DNA from 2 places in the Bacillus sp. T3 genome. Region 2 is predicted to be linked to the other one. Evidence: a T-box and tRNA genes for the amino acid it is inferred to sense, from the RefSeq annotation. Region 2 holds a T-box; the other holds one or more tRNA genes.
The links. The T-box of region 2 lies ahead of leuS (leucine--tRNA ligase). A T-box ahead of a tRNA ligase gene usually reads a tRNA of that ligase, here a tRNA-Leu.
Positions count from the first base shown of each region.

Region 1: it encodes a tRNA-Leu, which carries the amino acid that the T-box ahead of leuS (leucine--tRNA ligase) is inferred to sense. The anticodon was not compared.

Region 1 is NZ_CP137761.1:4,093,856-4,101,892, reverse strand. Features, by position in the region: rRNA gene RGF10_RS21000 (23S ribosomal RNA) at 1-2,184, shown strand, start outside; rRNA gene rrf (5S ribosomal RNA) at 2,297-2,413, shown strand; tRNA gene RGF10_RS20990 (tRNA-Asn) at 2,434-2,508, shown strand; tRNA gene RGF10_RS20985 (tRNA-Ser) at 2,513-2,604, shown strand; tRNA gene RGF10_RS20980 (tRNA-Glu) at 2,624-2,698, shown strand; tRNA gene RGF10_RS20975 (tRNA-Val) at 2,715-2,790, shown strand; tRNA gene RGF10_RS20970 (tRNA-Met) at 2,822-2,895, shown strand; tRNA gene RGF10_RS20965 (tRNA-Asp) at 2,900-2,976, shown strand; tRNA gene RGF10_RS20960 (tRNA-Phe) at 2,982-3,057, shown strand; tRNA gene RGF10_RS20955 (tRNA-Tyr) at 3,100-3,184, shown strand; tRNA gene RGF10_RS20950 (tRNA-Trp) at 3,193-3,266, shown strand; tRNA gene RGF10_RS20945 (tRNA-His) at 3,279-3,354, shown strand; tRNA gene RGF10_RS20940 (tRNA-Gln) at 3,372-3,446, shown strand; tRNA gene RGF10_RS20935 (tRNA-Gly) at 3,452-3,526, shown strand; tRNA gene RGF10_RS20930 (tRNA-Cys) at 3,541-3,614, shown strand; tRNA gene RGF10_RS20925 (tRNA-Leu) at 3,650-3,735, shown strand; tRNA gene RGF10_RS20920 (tRNA-Leu) at 3,759-3,840, shown strand; partial or broken gene RGF10_RS23990 (CHASE4 domain-containing protein) at 4,469-5,518, shown strand; gene RGF10_RS23985 (methyl-accepting chemotaxis protein) at 5,519-6,466, shown strand; gene RGF10_RS20910 (DUF6241 domain-containing protein) at 6,821-7,342, shown strand; tRNA gene RGF10_RS20905 (tRNA-Gly) at 7,549-7,622, shown strand; gene RGF10_RS20900 (B3/B4 domain-containing protein) at 7,716-8,037, opposite strand, start outside.
Region 2 is NZ_CP137761.1:1,059,631-1,067,667, reverse strand. Features, by position in the region: partial or broken gene RGF10_RS05515 (NAD(P)/FAD-dependent oxidoreductase) at 1-551, shown strand, start outside; gene RGF10_RS05510 (sporulation protein Cse60) at 785-967, opposite strand; gene RGF10_RS05505 (rhodanese-like domain-containing protein) at 1,093-1,401, opposite strand; partial or broken gene leuS (leucine--tRNA ligase) at 1,555-3,970, opposite strand; T-box leader at 4,046-4,265, opposite strand; gene RGF10_RS05495 (MDR family MFS transporter) at 4,405-5,595, opposite strand; gene RGF10_RS05490 (ammonia-forming cytochrome c nitrite reductase subunit c552) at 5,918-7,372, opposite strand; gene RGF10_RS05485 (NapC/NirT family cytochrome c) at 7,365-7,889, opposite strand; gene RGF10_RS23775 (TlpA family protein disulfide reductase) at 7,950-8,037, opposite strand, start outside; gene RGF10_RS05480 (TlpA family protein disulfide reductase) at 8,029-8,037, opposite strand, start outside.

The sequences.
Region 1 (8,037 bases), 1.6 Mb from region 2:
GGTTGGGTAACACCAACTGGAGGCCCGAACCCACGCACGTTGAAAAGTGCGGGGATGAGGTGTGGGTAGCGGAGAAATTCCAATCGAACTTGGAGATAGCTGGTTCTCTCCGAAATAGCTTTAGGGCTAGCCTCACGTAGTAAGAGTCTTGGAGGTAGAGCACTGTTTGGACTAGGGGCCCTCATCGGGTTACCGAATTCAGACAAACTCCGAATGCCAAAGACTTATCCGTGGGAGTCAGACTGCGAGTGATAAGATCCGTAGTCAAAAGGGAAACAGCCCAGACCACCAGCTAAGGTCCCAAAGTATACGTTAAGTGGAAAAGGATGTGGAGTTGCTTAGACAACCAGGATGTTGGCTTAGAAGCAGCCACCATTTAAAGAGTGCGTAATAGCTCACTGGTCGAGTGACTCTGCGCCGAAAATGTACCTGGGCTAAACGTATCACCGAAGCTGTGGATTGACATCTACGATGTCAGTGGTAGGAGAGCGTTCTAAGGGCGTTGAAGCTAGACCGTAAGGACTGGTGGAGCGCTTAGAAGTGAGAATGCCGGTATGAGTAGCGAAAGATGGGTGAGAATCCCATCCACCGAATGACTAAGGTTTCCTGAGGAAGGCTCGTCCGCTCAGGGTTAGTCGGGACCTAAGCCGAGGCCGAAAGGCGTAGGCGATGGATAACAGGTTGATATTCCTGTACCACCTCATTATCGTTTGAGCAACGGGGGGACGCAGGAGGATAGGGTAAGCGCACTGCTGGATATGTGCGTGTAAGCAGTTAGGCTGGAAATGAGGCAAATCCCGTTTCCGTAAAGGCTGAGCTGTGATGCCGAGGGAAATATAGTACCGAAGTTCCTGATTCCACACTGCCAAGAAAAGCCTCTAGCGAGATAAAAGGTGCCCGTACCGCAAACCGACACAGGTAGTCGAGGAGAGAATCCTAAGGTGAGCGAGAGAACTCTCGTTAAGGAACTCGGCAAAATGACCCCGTAACTTCGGGAGAAGGGGTGCTCTTTTGGGTGTTAAAGCCTAGAAGAGCCGCAGTGAATAGGCCCAGGCGACTGTTTAGCAAAAACACAGGTCTCTGCAAAGCCGCAAGGCGAAGTATAGGGGCTGACGCCTGCCCGGTGCTGGAAGGTTAAGGGGAGAGGTTAGCGCAAGCGAAGCTTTGAACCGAAGCCCCAGTAAACGGCGGCCGTAACTATAACGGTCCTAAGGTAGCGAAATTCCTTGTCGGGTAAGTTCCGACCCGCACGAAAGGCGTAACGATCTGGGCACTGTCTCAACGAGAGACTCGGTGAAATTATAGTACCTGTGAAGATGCAGGTTACCCGCGACAGGACGGAAAGACCCCGTGGAGCTTTACTGTAGCCTGATATTGAATTTTGGTACAGCTTGTACAGGATAGGTAGGAGCCGTAGAAACCTGGAGCGCCAGCTTCGGTGGAGGCATCGGTGGGATACTACCCTGGCTGTATTGAAATTCTAACCCATACCCCTAATCGGGGTAGGAGACAGTGTCAGGTGGGCAGTTTGACTGGGGCGGTCGCCTCCTAAAAAGTAACGGAGGCGCCCAAAGGTTCCCTCAGAATGGTTGGAAATCATTCGTAGAGTGTAAAGGTACAAGGGAGCTTGACTGCGAGACCTACAAGTCGAGCAGGGACGAAAGTCGGGCTTAGTGATCCGGTGGTTCCGCATGGAAGGGCCATCGCTCAACGGATAAAAGCTACCCCTGGGATAACAGGCTTATCTCCCCCAAGAGTCCACATCGACGGGGAGGTTTGGCACCTCGATGTCGGCTCATCGCATCCTGGGGCTGTAGTCGGTCCCAAGGGTTGGGCTGTTCGCCCATTAAAGCGGTACGCGAGCTGGGTTCAGAACGTCGTGAGACAGTTCGGTCCCTATCCGTCGTGGGCGCAGGAAATTTGAGAGGAGCTGTCCTTAGTACGAGAGGACCGGGATGGACGCACCGCTGGTGTACCAGTTGTCTTGCCAAAGGCATAGCTGGGTAGCTATGTGCGGACGGGATAAGTGCTGAAAGCATCTAAGCATGAAGCCCCCCTCAAGATGAGATTTCCCATAGTGCAAGCTAGTAAGATCCCTGAAAGATGATCAGGTTGATAGGTCAGAGGTGGAAGCGTGGCGACATGTGGAGCTGACTGATACTAATCGATCGAGGACTTAACCAAAAAACGTTTTACTTCTTCTACATTATCTAGTTTTGAGGGAATGAAATAAAAATTCTCTTGCAAAAATATAAAAACATTATTATAATAAATAATGTCTTTATGAAAATAATAGTCTGGTGGCGATAGCGAGAAGGTCACACCCGTTCCCATACCGAACACGGAAGTTAAGCTTCTCAGCGCCGATGGTAGTTGGGGGCTCTCCCCCTGTGAGAGTAGGACGTTGCCTGGGCTGTTACAAAATTTTATTATTCCGCAGTAGCTCAGTGGTAGAGCAATCGGCTGTTAACCGATCGGTCGTAGGTTCGAGTCCTACCTGCGGAGCCATATTGGAGAGCTGTCCGAGTGGCCGAAGGAGCACGATTGGAAATCGTGTAGGCGGGTAACCCTGTCTCAAGGGTTCAAATCCCTTGCTCTCCGCCATTATAACTTTAAACAATATGGCCCCTTGGTCAAGCGGTTAAGACACCGCCCTTTCACGGCGGTAACACGGGTTCGAATCCCGTAGGGGTCACCATTATCTAAATGTTTGTGGAGGATTAGCTCAGCTGGGAGAGCATCTGCCTTACAAGCAGAGGGTCGGCGGTTCGAGCCCGTCATCCTCCACCATATTTTTAAAAGAATAAATAATTTTTACCGTCGCGGGGTGGAGCAGCCCGGTAGCTCGTCGGGCTCATAACCCGAAGGTCGCAGGTTCAAATCCTGCCCCCGCAATAACGGTCCGGTAGTTCAGTTGGTTAGAATGCCTGCCTGTCACGCAGGAGGTCGCGGGTTCGAGTCCCGTCCGGACCGCCATTTATGGCTCAGTAGCTCAGTCGGTAGAGCAAAGGACTGAAAATCCTTGTGTCGGCGGTTCGATTCCGTCCTGAGCCACCATTTATAGTTATATGACTTAAAATAAAAATGATTATTATATGTGGAGGGGTAGCGAAGTGGCTAAACGCGGCGGACTGTAAATCCGCTCCCTCCGGGTTCGGCGGTTCGAATCCGTCCCCCTCCACCATTTATTATAGGGGTATAGTTTAAAGGTAGAACGAAGGTCTCCAAAACCTTTGGTGTGGGTTCAATTCCTACTACCCCTGCCAAATTTTATAGTGGCGATTGTGGCGAAGTGGTTAACGCACCTGATTGTGGTTCAGGCATTCGTGGGTTCGATTCCCATCAGTCGCCCCATTATAATTAATTAATATTGGGCTATAGCCAAGCGGTAAGGCAACGGACTTTGACTCCGTCATTCGTAGGTTCGATCCCTGCTAGCCCAGCCATTTTCGCGGAAGTAGTTCAGTGGTAGAACACCACCTTGCCAAGGTGGGGGTCGCGGGTTCGAATCCCGTCTTCCGCTCCAATTTTAATTAACATGGCGGCATAGCCAAGTGGTAAGGCAGAGGTCTGCAAAACCTTTACCACCGGTTCGAATCCGGTTGCCGCCTCCATTTATTTGATAAATAACTTTTAGCTAGATTTTTACGCCTGGGTGGCGGAACTGGCAGACGCACAGGACTTAAAATCCTGCGGTAGGTGACTACCGTACCGGTTCGATTCCGGCCCTCGGCATTTAAAAAGTTAATAATACCGCGCCTGGTGTGGCGGAATTGGCAGACGCGCACGACTCAAAATCGTGTTCCTTCTGGAGTGTCGGTTCGACCCCGACCACCGGTATCAACTCATCGCATGTTATTGCGATAAAAAAACGTTTCTTACAATGTGTAAGAAACGTTTTTTTATTAATCTCAAGTTTGATTCCTACAAAAATATCGTATACATAAAATGGTGCATAATTTTTTTGATGGTCGCAAAATTAGAAATTTAAGACCTCATACATCCATATTTACTAATTCCCCAACAAAAGACCTAAATTCAACTGATTAAAGATTGTTTAGTAACTGATCATTGTAACGTTTCAACAACCCTACCGCGATCCCCTGGAGCCTTTGTGGAAATGATTGACCTGAGAGGCTGATACAAGTTTTCATCTGCAATAGAGAATAGATACACATCCCATTTATAATTAGATTTTTCTTAATTTGATAATAAATAACTTTTTAAAGTTTAAAATATTCGAATATTCTATGACAAATTCACTATTGAATAACATTTGTTTTAGGACTATTGTAATATAAAATTTCAAGGATTTTCTTTGTATTTTAAACTATGAGGTGATTTCAAATTAATCATTTATAAAGGTAATTAAAAATTCCGTGCATAGCATGAATGATGTTTAAGTTAATCATGATAAAAAAGTATTAGAAGTAAGTTTTATTTAATTAATTATTATGTGGAGGCGTATATGAAAAAAAATAAAATTCCCCAATCTTTACTAACTAAAATGATAGGTTTCTTTATCATATTTTTAGTAATACCTATATTAATTCTTGGGTATTTTCTACATACCAGTATTGAAAAAGATCTGACTAAAATGGAACGAGAACGAGTCCTTGTAGCAAACGAGATATCTCAAAAGATATTTGAAAATTTTGGTGAAAATCTACTTGGAGTTATAAAGACTAATTCCAATTGGGAAGAAAATAGAGAAGCTGTGAAAAATAAAGATATTCCTTGGATTGAGGAAAATGTTAATGTTGGCGTTGAGGTTATCCCAAATGTTTCCTTTATAACCACTACTGATTTAAAGGGTAATGTCATCTCTCAAGTTGGAGATGTAAAAGAGTTTGTTGGTAGGTTATCTAATAAAACAATTATTGAAAGTTTAGAAACTAAGAATGAAATTACGGGATTAATGGAAACGGAAAAAGGCTTAGCTGTAATCGCTGCATCTAAAATCACAAATGAAGACGGGGATGCTAAACCAACTGGTATATTGATTTTTGGAAGAATACTTGATAATAAAGCGTTAGGGGATATTCAGGATACGTTACAAGACAATATTGCTTTATTGACTAATAACGGGACCTTCTTATCCAGTTCTAATAATATTACATTGGATAAACTCTCCAAAAATTTAGCTGAATTAAATAAGTATCCAACGAAAAAGTTATTTCAAACATTTCAACGTAATTCCGTGGAATATGCTGAAATGAGTACTACCCTTAAAGATATATCTGGTAAACCGATTGGTGTTTTATATTTAAATCAAGAGCACATAACAACTACCAAGGTAAAAAGTGAAATATTAAAATTAACGATTAATATTGGTTTAATATTAATCTTAGTGTTAATTTTATTATCTGTATTGATTAATCGATCAATTTTAAAACCAATAAAGTACTTAGTTTCCATATCAAAAGAGATATCAGATGGAAATCTTACATATTTTGTGAAGGATAAAGTTAGCAACCGGCAAGATGAATTAGGCCAATTAGGTAATTCAATAAATATCATGATAAATAATTTCAAAGCTTTAATTAAAGCTGTAGCTCAAACAACTGAACAGGCAGCTACTTCGGCTGAACAACTCTCTGCGAGTTCTGAGGAGACAACGCAAGCTTCCCATCAAATATCAACATCCGTTGAACAAGTAGCGAGTGGTTCAGAGACGCAACTTTTACGTACAATTGAATCCTTAAATGAAGTTAAGGAAATGGTAGAAGGCATTCGAAATGTTACGGAAACCGTTTCAGTAATTTCCGTTCATTCCACTAAAACAGAAGTACAAGTTGAACAAGGAAACCAATCTATAAAGAAAACGGCACAACAAATGGAAAACATTAATTTGTCATTTAATGAATCAGCAAATTATGTAAATCAATTAGCTGAAAGTTCAAATGAAATAGCTAAGATTGCGTCTTTAATATCCGATATAGCGGACCAAACAAATTTACTATCATTAAATGCCGCAATTGAAGCTGCGAGGGCTGGGGACCAAGGTAGAGGGTTCGCTGTAGTAGCCGACGAGGTACGTAAATTAGCTGATAAAACTTCCAATTCGGCAAAGCAAGTTTCGCAATTAATTGAAATTATGAAAAAAGACTCTGCTAATACAATTCGATCCATAGATAAAGTAACAGATGAAATGAACGAAGGAATCAAACAAATTAAAAATGTTGAAGAGGTATTTAAGAAGATTCTAATAGCTACTCAAGATGTTGCATCTCAAACACATGAGCTATCAACTGTAACAGTTCAAATGACTGAAAGTACAGATAAAGTTTCTTCTTCGGTGGAAGAAGTTGCATCAATAGCCAGGAATTCGGCGGAAACTTCCAAAAATGTAGCATACTCGTCAAAAGAACAATTGATTGCTATGCAAGAAATTACAACTGCCTCAGGATATTTAACCAAAATGGCACAAGAATTAAAAATGCTAATAGGAAGGTTTAAAATATAAATCTACATTAGTTAGGTTCTAGCCAGAAAATAGTAAGAAAATACCAATAAAATAAATGTACCCAATTGAGTTAACACTAAAAAAATTTCTCTTTAGGGTATATTTATTTTGTGTAAATTAACAAAAATGGAAAATTGATAATTATAAGAAAATAATTTATTAAATGGGATAGGGTTTGATCCCTTACTTGTTTGGTTGAAACTATTTTCTGAATTTTGTTATAATTTACATTATTAAGGTAAAAATTATGATAATAATTTTTGAGTTGTTTTCATGAAATAATTGTCAGTTCAGTTGGTGAATATCATTTCTTGCTTAGAAGAGGATATAAATAGCTATTTGTGGGAGGAACAGATGTTGAAAAGGATGCTTTTTATTGGGATTGGAATCTTATTTTTTACTTATGTTGGAACATATATATATCTAGATAAGTGGGGCTCTGATTCAAAGGCCGGAGCAGATGCCACTCATGCAGAGCAAGAAGAGGCAAAGCTGGAATTGGAGCAAAGCTTTGAAGCAATTACTCCAAAGGAGGATATGCCTAAATATGAATCAATGTCTGAGAAAGAGTTATTGAATGAGGTTCATGGAATGACTCATCAGAAGGTAGAAGCGGATCAAAAATGGGGCTCATCTGAAATCACTCGAGATAAGATTGAAACCATGTTTACTATCGTGTCAGAAAAAAGCTTTAAAGATGGAGAACTAAAATCGATCCTACTCAGCATTCTTGAAACTTGGACTAAGGGAGATTTTAGTGATGCAGTAGAGGAGCATAATCTAATTTGGAATTATAAAGATGGAAATATCGGAGAGGCTAAACGATTGCTAACTCCAGTAGAAGAACAAGAATATGTTGAGAAACATTTTCGCTAAACGTAATTTTACTGGTTATTGTTCATTTTGCTGGGTTCTTAACCGCCAAACTAGGTAGAAGGGAGGATTCGCCACATTTTCGACAAAAAAGTTAGAAAACCTCTTGACGATAGAGCAAAAACTTTGTATTATATAGAAGTTGGTTCTTTGATACGACATTTTGCAACATTGCAAAGGTTTTTACTCGACAAATACCGACAAAATATGCGGGTGTAGTTTAGTGGTAAAACCACAGCCTTCCAAGCTGTTGTTGTGGGTTCGATTCCCATCACCCGCTCCATTACATATTGGTTACAACGCAGTGTTTCGTTTCAGAAAGAACGAAGCATTGCGTTTTTTAATTTTTAACGATAAAAAAGAAGGATGCCAATGATTAGCATCCTTTTATTTCATAATAGGCTTCACCGCCATGGATTTGAACGAACATGTTCATCAAGGATTCCATGAGACTTGCGCACTTTTCCATATCAAGAGAATGTCCTAAGTAAACAATTTGCAGAGCTTTCGTGGTAGCCAATGTTACCGAAGTTCGCGCAGAATCTACAAACGGACTTCCGAACGGACCCGAAGCATCTGCTGAAATGATAAGGTTGTGGGCAGAGTTTTCGCGGCCATTTAAGCCCAGGTAGCTTTCGTTTTCACTACCAATTCGTAACTCCACATTACCTGATATTTTTTTAGTATCATAAATCCCG
Region 2 (8,037 bases):
TCATTTCGGAATTAGTGGTCCAGCAGTACTACGATGCAGCCAGTATGTTGTGAAGGAAATGCGAAAAACGAAGAAAAATGAAGTAATGATGAGTCTCGATACTGTTCCTGACAAAAATGCAGAAATGCTGTTTCAGGAAATCATGAAGATTATCAAGGTAGAACCGAAAAAAGCAATAAAGAATAGTTTTAAAGGAATTGTACCAGAACGTTTTTTGTTATTTTTACTTGAACAATGTGAAATGGACCCTAGTGCGATGGGTAATTCCATCTCACAGGATAAAATACGCAGCTTTGTTACGGTCTGCAAGCAATTTCAATTTCGCGTTACTGGCACCCTCCCACTCGAAAAAGCCTTCGTCACAGGCGGGGGTGTATCAGTAAAAGAAATTGAGCCGAAAACAATGGCCTCAAAGAAAATGAATGGTCTTTATTTTTGTGGAGAAATATTGGATATCCACGGCTATACCAGGTGGGTACAATATTACATCTGCTTTAGTAACAGGTCGTTTAGCTGGTCTAAACGCAGGGAAGTTTGCGGCTTCACAGTGATATAATTGACTGTTTATAACATTGGGAGTGGTGTCCTAAGATACTTGGGATGTTCCACTATTAGTACGCTACTTTTTAGTGTAGAAGAAAATAAGGACACTTAAAGATTGGTTAGTACCCTATTTATTGAGTACTAAATGGATTAAGGGCATTAAATGATTGTTTAGTTCCCTGTTTTGGAACTAGCTGGTGAAATAAAGGTACTAAAAAAGGCATGGCCTTCATGAACCGTATCATGCTCGGTAAATAACCATCGCTGAAAAACAATAAATTTGATCCTCCTCGTCCTCTTGATAGGCTGCCACATTATATTTAATGTCGAGCAGCTTTTTTTCGTCCAATTTCTCTAAAAACCGATTCATTTCACTCTCTAAATCCTTTTCATGCTCATAATCGAATACTTTCACCTGGATCATTTCCTTATGCTCCAATCGTTTTTACATCTATCATTGACAATAATCTGATTTTTTAGAACATTTTTTACCTCATAAAAAAATCCCAGTCCTCCAAGAAGGGACTGGGATAATTGTTGCTTAATATTTTAAAACACTAATTCACCTTTCCATTCAAGCATTCCACCGACCATATTGCGTACTTTAACGCCATGGTCATGCAGGAAGTAGCCTACATTTTCGCTGCGACGACTTGAACGGCAAATCAGAATATATTCTTTATCCTGATCAAAGTAATCAAGATTCATTGGGATTTCGCCCATTTTGATATGCTTTGCACCTGGAATCATTCCGGTTGCAACCTCTTCATCTTCTCTTACATCCACTAATTCTAATTGTTCTCCAGCTTCAATCTTTTTTTGTAGCTCTTCTGGAGTAATAATATTTAATTCTTCCATCCCCATTTTCCTTTCTGAGTTAACTAGTTGTTGATTTCCGCTCCATTCAACATAACATGTTAACTTTGCTTTTTTATCTAAAAATGATCTAATTCCTAACCTCCATTAATCGGTGGTACCCCTTTGGAATTAATCATTTTCACAATAAACTAGTTAGTTCGCAACTATATTTACTAGCTTGCCAGGAACGGCAATTACTTTGCGCACTGTTTTTCCGTCTATTTGTTCTTTTACCGTATCATCATCCATCGCAATTTGTTCAAGGGCTTCTCTTGATGAACCCGATGGAACCAATAATTTTGCTTTTACTTTACCGTTGATTTGAATAACGATTTCCACTTCATCATCAACTAGCTTTGCTTCATCATAAGCAGGCCATGCTTCGTACGAAAGGGTTCCTTTATGTCCAAGCTTTTCCCATAGCTCTTCAGCAACATGTGGGCAAATTGGAGCTAGCATTTTTACGAAACCTTCCATAAAATGCTTTGGAAGTACCGCTGCCTTATAAGCATCGTTAATGAACACCATCATTTGCGAAATCGCGGTATTAAAACGTAACCCTTCGTAGTCCTCTGTTACCTTTTTAACGGTTTGATGATAGATTTTTTCAAGCGTTGTTTCTTCACTTTCCTTAACTTTTGCGCTAAGCTCACCGTTATCTTCAATAAACAATCGCCAAATGCGGTCTAAGAAACGTCTTGAGCCGTCTAAACCATTTGTTGACCAAGCAATAGAAGCATCAAGTGGTCCCATGAACATTTCATATAAACGTAAAGTATCTGCACCATGGCTTGTGACGATATCATCAGGGTTCACAACATTCCCTTTTGATTTACTCATTTTTTCATTGTTTTCGCCTAGAATCATACCTTGGTTAAATAGCTTTTGGAACGGCTCCTTCGTTGGAACAACACCAATATCATATAAGAATTTATGCCAGAAACGAGCGTACAATAAATGTAGCACCGCGTGCTCAGCACCACCGATATAAATATCAACAGGTAGCCATTCGTTTAATTTTTCTGCGTCCGCTAAGGCATCCTCATTTTTAGGATCGATGTAGCGTAAATAGTACCAGCAGCTTCCTGCCCATTGTGGCATTGTATTCGTTTCACGGCGACCTTTTCTACCAGTGTCAGGGTCAACCACATTCACCCAATCAGCAATATTAGCAAGTGGAGATTCACCTGTACCAGATGGCTTGATTTCAGATGTTTTTGGAAGCACTAATGGAAGTTCTTGTTCAGGAACAGCTGATGATGTGCCATCTTCCCAATGGATAATTGGAATCGGCTCACCCCAGTACCGCTGGCGACTGAACAACCAATCTCGTAAACGGTATGTTACTTTTTTCGTTCCGATACCTTTTTCCTCAAGCCATGAAATCATGGCAGCAATTCCATCCGCCTTGTTCATTCCATCTAAGAAGCCTGAATTCACATGTGGACCATCACCAGTAAATGCCTCTTTCGATACATCTCCACCTGCTAATACTTCAATAATCGGTAGTTCGAAAACCTTAGCGAATTCATAGTCACGCTCATCGTGGGCTGGTACAGCCATAATCGCGCCGCTACCGTAGCTCATTAAGACATAATCAGCAATCCAAATTGGCATTTTAGCGTTATTAACAGGATTAATGGCATATGCACCAGTAAACACACCTGTTTTTTCTTTTGCTAAGTCAGTCCGTTCAAGATCACTTTTACTTTTAATTTTTTCTAAATATGCCTCAACATTAGCCCGTGCATCAGTAGTTGAAATCACATCTACTAAAGGATGCTCCGGTGCAAGCACCGCATATGTTGCACCAAATAACGTGTTCCGGACGAGTGGTAAACACAGTGAAGGTCTCATCATGTCCTTCAATACCGAAGGTTACCTCCGCTCCTTCCGAACGACCAATCCAGTTTCGTTGCATTTCTTTAATGCTTTCAGGCCAATCAACCTCTTCTAAGTCTTCTAATAAGCGATCAGCATAAGCGGTAATTCGTAGCATCCATTGCTTCATTGGTCGTCTTTCGACGGGATGACCACCGCGTTCACTTTTCCCATCAATGACTTCCTCGTTAGCCAAAACGGTTCCAAGTGCAGGACACCAGTTTACAGCTACTTCATCAATATAGGCTAAACCTTTTTTATAAAGCTGAAGAAAAATCCATTGTGTCCATTTATAATAGTGTGGATCTGTTGTATTCACTTCACGATCCCAGTCATAAGAAAATCCTAAAGCTTTAATTTGACGACGGAAGTTATCAATGTTTTTCTTAGTAAATTCAGCCGGATCATTCCCCGTATCCAAGGCATATTGCTCAGCAGGTAAGCCAAATGCATCCCATCCCATTGGATGTAACACATTGTAGCCCTGCATCCGTTTTAATCTTGATAATATATCGGTTGCAGTATATCCCTCCGGATGCCCTACATGCAGTCCTGCTCCTGATGGATATGGGAACATGTCAAGGGCATAGAACTTACGCTTTCCTTTTTCTTCACTCGTTTGAAAGGATTTATTTTCTTCCCAATACGCTTGCCACTTTTTTTCAATCTCCTGATGATTGAAGCTCATCGGATCTTCCTCCTTAATTACTATGTATTTGCTATACAATTTTTTTCGACTATAATAAAAAACCCCTCATCCCAAAACAGGGACGAGAGGTCTGATTATATCTCCCGCGGTACCACCCACATTAGTGTATGCACACTCACTTCAAATTCCTTAACGCGGAAAACGGCAAGAATTACTGTTCCTTCACTCTTGCGACTCAAAGGCGAGTTCATGAAGCGTCTGGTTGACTTGCACCACCCGTCAACTCTCTAAAAACAGACTTACTGCCATTACTACTCCTTGTCCCTGTCGAACTATAAAACTATACCTATTGTATAAAATTTCCCCTACTGATGCAAGTATGCGTTCATTAGCTTCCGAAAAGGTAATATTCATAGTATGAGGAATGGATTAATGAGTGACGATTACTACTAAATTTTATCCAAAAATATTATTTATAATGACCTTGAAATAAGTTCATTCTTCCCTTTAAGTTTTTTGTCAAATATGAGCGATGTAGAGAGAGACAGAATAAACAAGATAATCATTACGATAAATAATGTATCCATACCGTAAATATCGACTAGCATACCTCCAAGAATAGGGCCAATCATCCTGCCCCAGGTCGCAGCACTGTTAACAATCCCCTGATAAAAGCCAGCCCTCCCATGCGGTGCTAAGCTATCAGCGATAGTTGGCACGGCTGGCCAAACCAACATTTCTCCAAGAGTCATGACAATCATGGCAACTGCAAAAGCAGTAAATTGCTGTGCATGTGCAGCAATATAGAAGGCCAGCGCAAAAATAATCGTCCCAGTCAAAATTTGCGATTTTAATGTTTTGGCAAAATACATCATCAGTTTATTCAAAATAGGCTGACCTAATACAATTAAAGCGCCGTTAATGGTCCAAAGATAGCTATATTCTTTAAGCGTGATGCCAAGTTCTTGTGTGTAGGGACCGATAGTTGCTTGCCATTGGCAATAGCCGATCCAGCAAAGGGCATACCCGATACATAGAATCAGTAAAGAATACAGCTTGGAACGATCTGTTTTTATCTTGCTTTCAAATTGCTGTTTTTTACTCTGTGATAATCCCTCAACTTGAATTCCTCGATATCCTAAAACAGCAATCAATAAAAAAACGACATATAAAAAGGCATTGGCTAGGAAAATCCATTGAAAAGAAATAGCTGCGACCATTCCGCCAAGTGCAGAACCTACTGCGACACCCAAATTGGTTGCAACATAGACCGCATTGAACGCCTTCCGGCCACCTTCCTTCCAAACAGATCCCGCCATTGCATACATGGATGGAAAAACGATTCCAGAACCCAACCCAATAATCGTTAGAAAAATAACATAGTATGGCCAGCTATTCCAGACCGATAATCCTAACATTGCGACTACAGAAATGATAATTCCCAAAAGAATTGAACGATAACCGCCAAGCTTATCGAACAGATAGCCTCCAACTAAATTTCCGGCAACACTAGCTGCCGAGTTCAGCATTAGAACAAATCCAGCAATCGTCATTGATTTCCCTAGGTGATCATGAATATAAATTGAATTTAATGGCCATAAAAATGATGCTCCAGTTACATTAACAGCCATCCCAATTACCAAAAGCCATAAGGCACGTGGCATGAATAAAATCTCCTTTACAAAAAAACACATTATTATAACAGAATAATATTAGTGGTTTTCCCGTGCCTTGGCAAGAATTTTCCATTGCTTAAATATTATTTGTAAACAGAACTTTATTCGTTGACTTTTAGACATAAACTCATCACAATTCAATTATAAAAGCGGAAGCGGCTCGCCCAGCCCCGACAAGCATAAGACGAGCTGGCTGAAAGGTCGGTTTTTGACCTTTTGGACAGCTTGGCTTATGACCAGCGAGGGGCTAGCCGCTGGAGCTGGACAATAAGAAAACACCGGGTAACGGCCATTACCCAGTGTTTCGAATTTATTGCATCTTATTTTTTGGTGCAGCAGGTGCTGCAGGGGGCTGTTGAGCTGGGAAATAACTATTGATTGCTTGATCTTTCTTTTTAAAGTTATCCTTCTCATCTGTTACAGCCTTCTTAACTTTTTCTATCTCACCATTCAATTCTTCAATACTTACACCCTTCTTAACTAGCTCTTCTGTTGCAATACGAATCGCTTCGTTAGACGCTTCAAGTGAAATTCTTAAAGAATTCATAGAACCTTGTGGGTTATGGAATCCAGCTGAGCTTTCAGCCGCTACAATATCCCAATACCATTGACCTTTACGGACTAGTTCTTGTGCTGCCTTGATTTTATCTTGTGCAACACCAGAAGTAATCATTTTATTTACATAGTAGTGCGAAGAAATTGATACATCTTCAGCTTGGTGCAATGCTTCCATATGTGTATCTTGAATATCAATTACACGTTTTTCTAATTCATCAAGTTCACGATTTGTATGACATGTTCCACAAGATTGTTTCATCGTTTTTAATGGAGATGTCCACCAGTGTGAACTGATTTTCTTCTTACCATCAACACGCTCATAAGGCATATGACAGTCAGCACAAGCAACTTGAGCTTTACCGTGAGGTCCTTCTGAGAAGGTTTCAAAATCAGGATGTTGTGCTTTTAACATCGGAGTACCTGAAACATTACTAATCCAGTCTTTCTCAAAACCTTTTTCTTTAGCAGTAGTTTGGTAGTATTGATACATTTCTTCAGGCTTGAAACCATTTGCCCAAGGGAATGTTACTTCGCTCGTAGTTGCATCAAAGTAGTATTCTACGTGACACTGTCCGCAGACATAACTACGCATTTCATTTTTTGTCGGTTTAGACATGTCCACGCCTTTTGATTCCATCGCTTTTACGAAGCTTGGACGAGTCACACGTAAATCCATTGTTTCCGGATCGTGACAGTCTGAACAGCCAATTGGTGAATGGCCCATTGATTCTGCTTTAGGCCAAATCTCACTGTTAAAGTTCGCTCCCCAGTAATCCTCACCCATTTCCTCAATCATATGCGGAACGGCAGTTGATTTACAGGTTAAACAAGAACCTACTGATTTATCTGTAATACGTGCAACCGCACGGATATCCTCATTTGCATAGATGTGACCACGATCTTCATTGTACTCAGTTGCAAATCCGTAACCGTTAAAAAGAATTGGTAAATACGGTTCTTTATCCTGATCAAATTTACTTCGCTTAACGGAACCACTGTATTTTGTATCTTCCATTTTTTCATTCTTCTTGTAGCTGTCATATTGAAGCGGGAATAAATCCTTAAATGCTTCATTACTAATTTCATCCTTTGATAATCCCGTTTTTAGCTCTTCTGCTTTTTTTGTCTCTTCAGCTCCTGAGCATCCTGAAATTAGCATGATGACAGCGACTAGGCTTAAATAGACCCAATGTAATTTCCTAGCCATTATTCATCGTACCTCCCTTATTTTCTAAAAGCTCTCCTGGTTTAGGTGCTTTATAGAAATCCTCTGTTTTAAATCCCTTTCCATGCGGTACAGACTGATGACATTCTGTACAACTTTCCTTTGCATCATGTGAAACATTCTCTAAAGTGCTTTTGTGACAGCTCATACAATTGTGATTAATTGCATCCTTCGAGCCATCTGTTGGATGTAATACACCTGGGATTTTATCCTCTCCTAATGTATTAAAGTACACATGCCCTAAACCTGATTTGGCCTTGAAGGTATATTTACTCACTAATGAATCGTGTGGTAAGTGGCAAGACCCACAAGCTAATTCCGCATGAGTAGAATCTGTGAACGAGTCATAAACATTATTCATAATATGACAGCTCTTACAAAACTCTGCAGAATCCGTATAGGCCAACGTTTTAGCTGTAACCACCGAGACGATGATCCCTATAAATAAACCAATCAATAGAAGCAAGCGTTTGTCCATTTTCAGCAACTTTTTCAACATGTTTTCACCTCCCAGGCAAAAATAAATATCTATTAAAACACATAAGTGCTCTAACCAAAGTTAATGAAGCTTTTCAATCATTTCAATCAGCTTTTCCTTCGTCGTTGGTCCAGAGAACCGCTCACGAATGATGCCTTCTTCATTGATA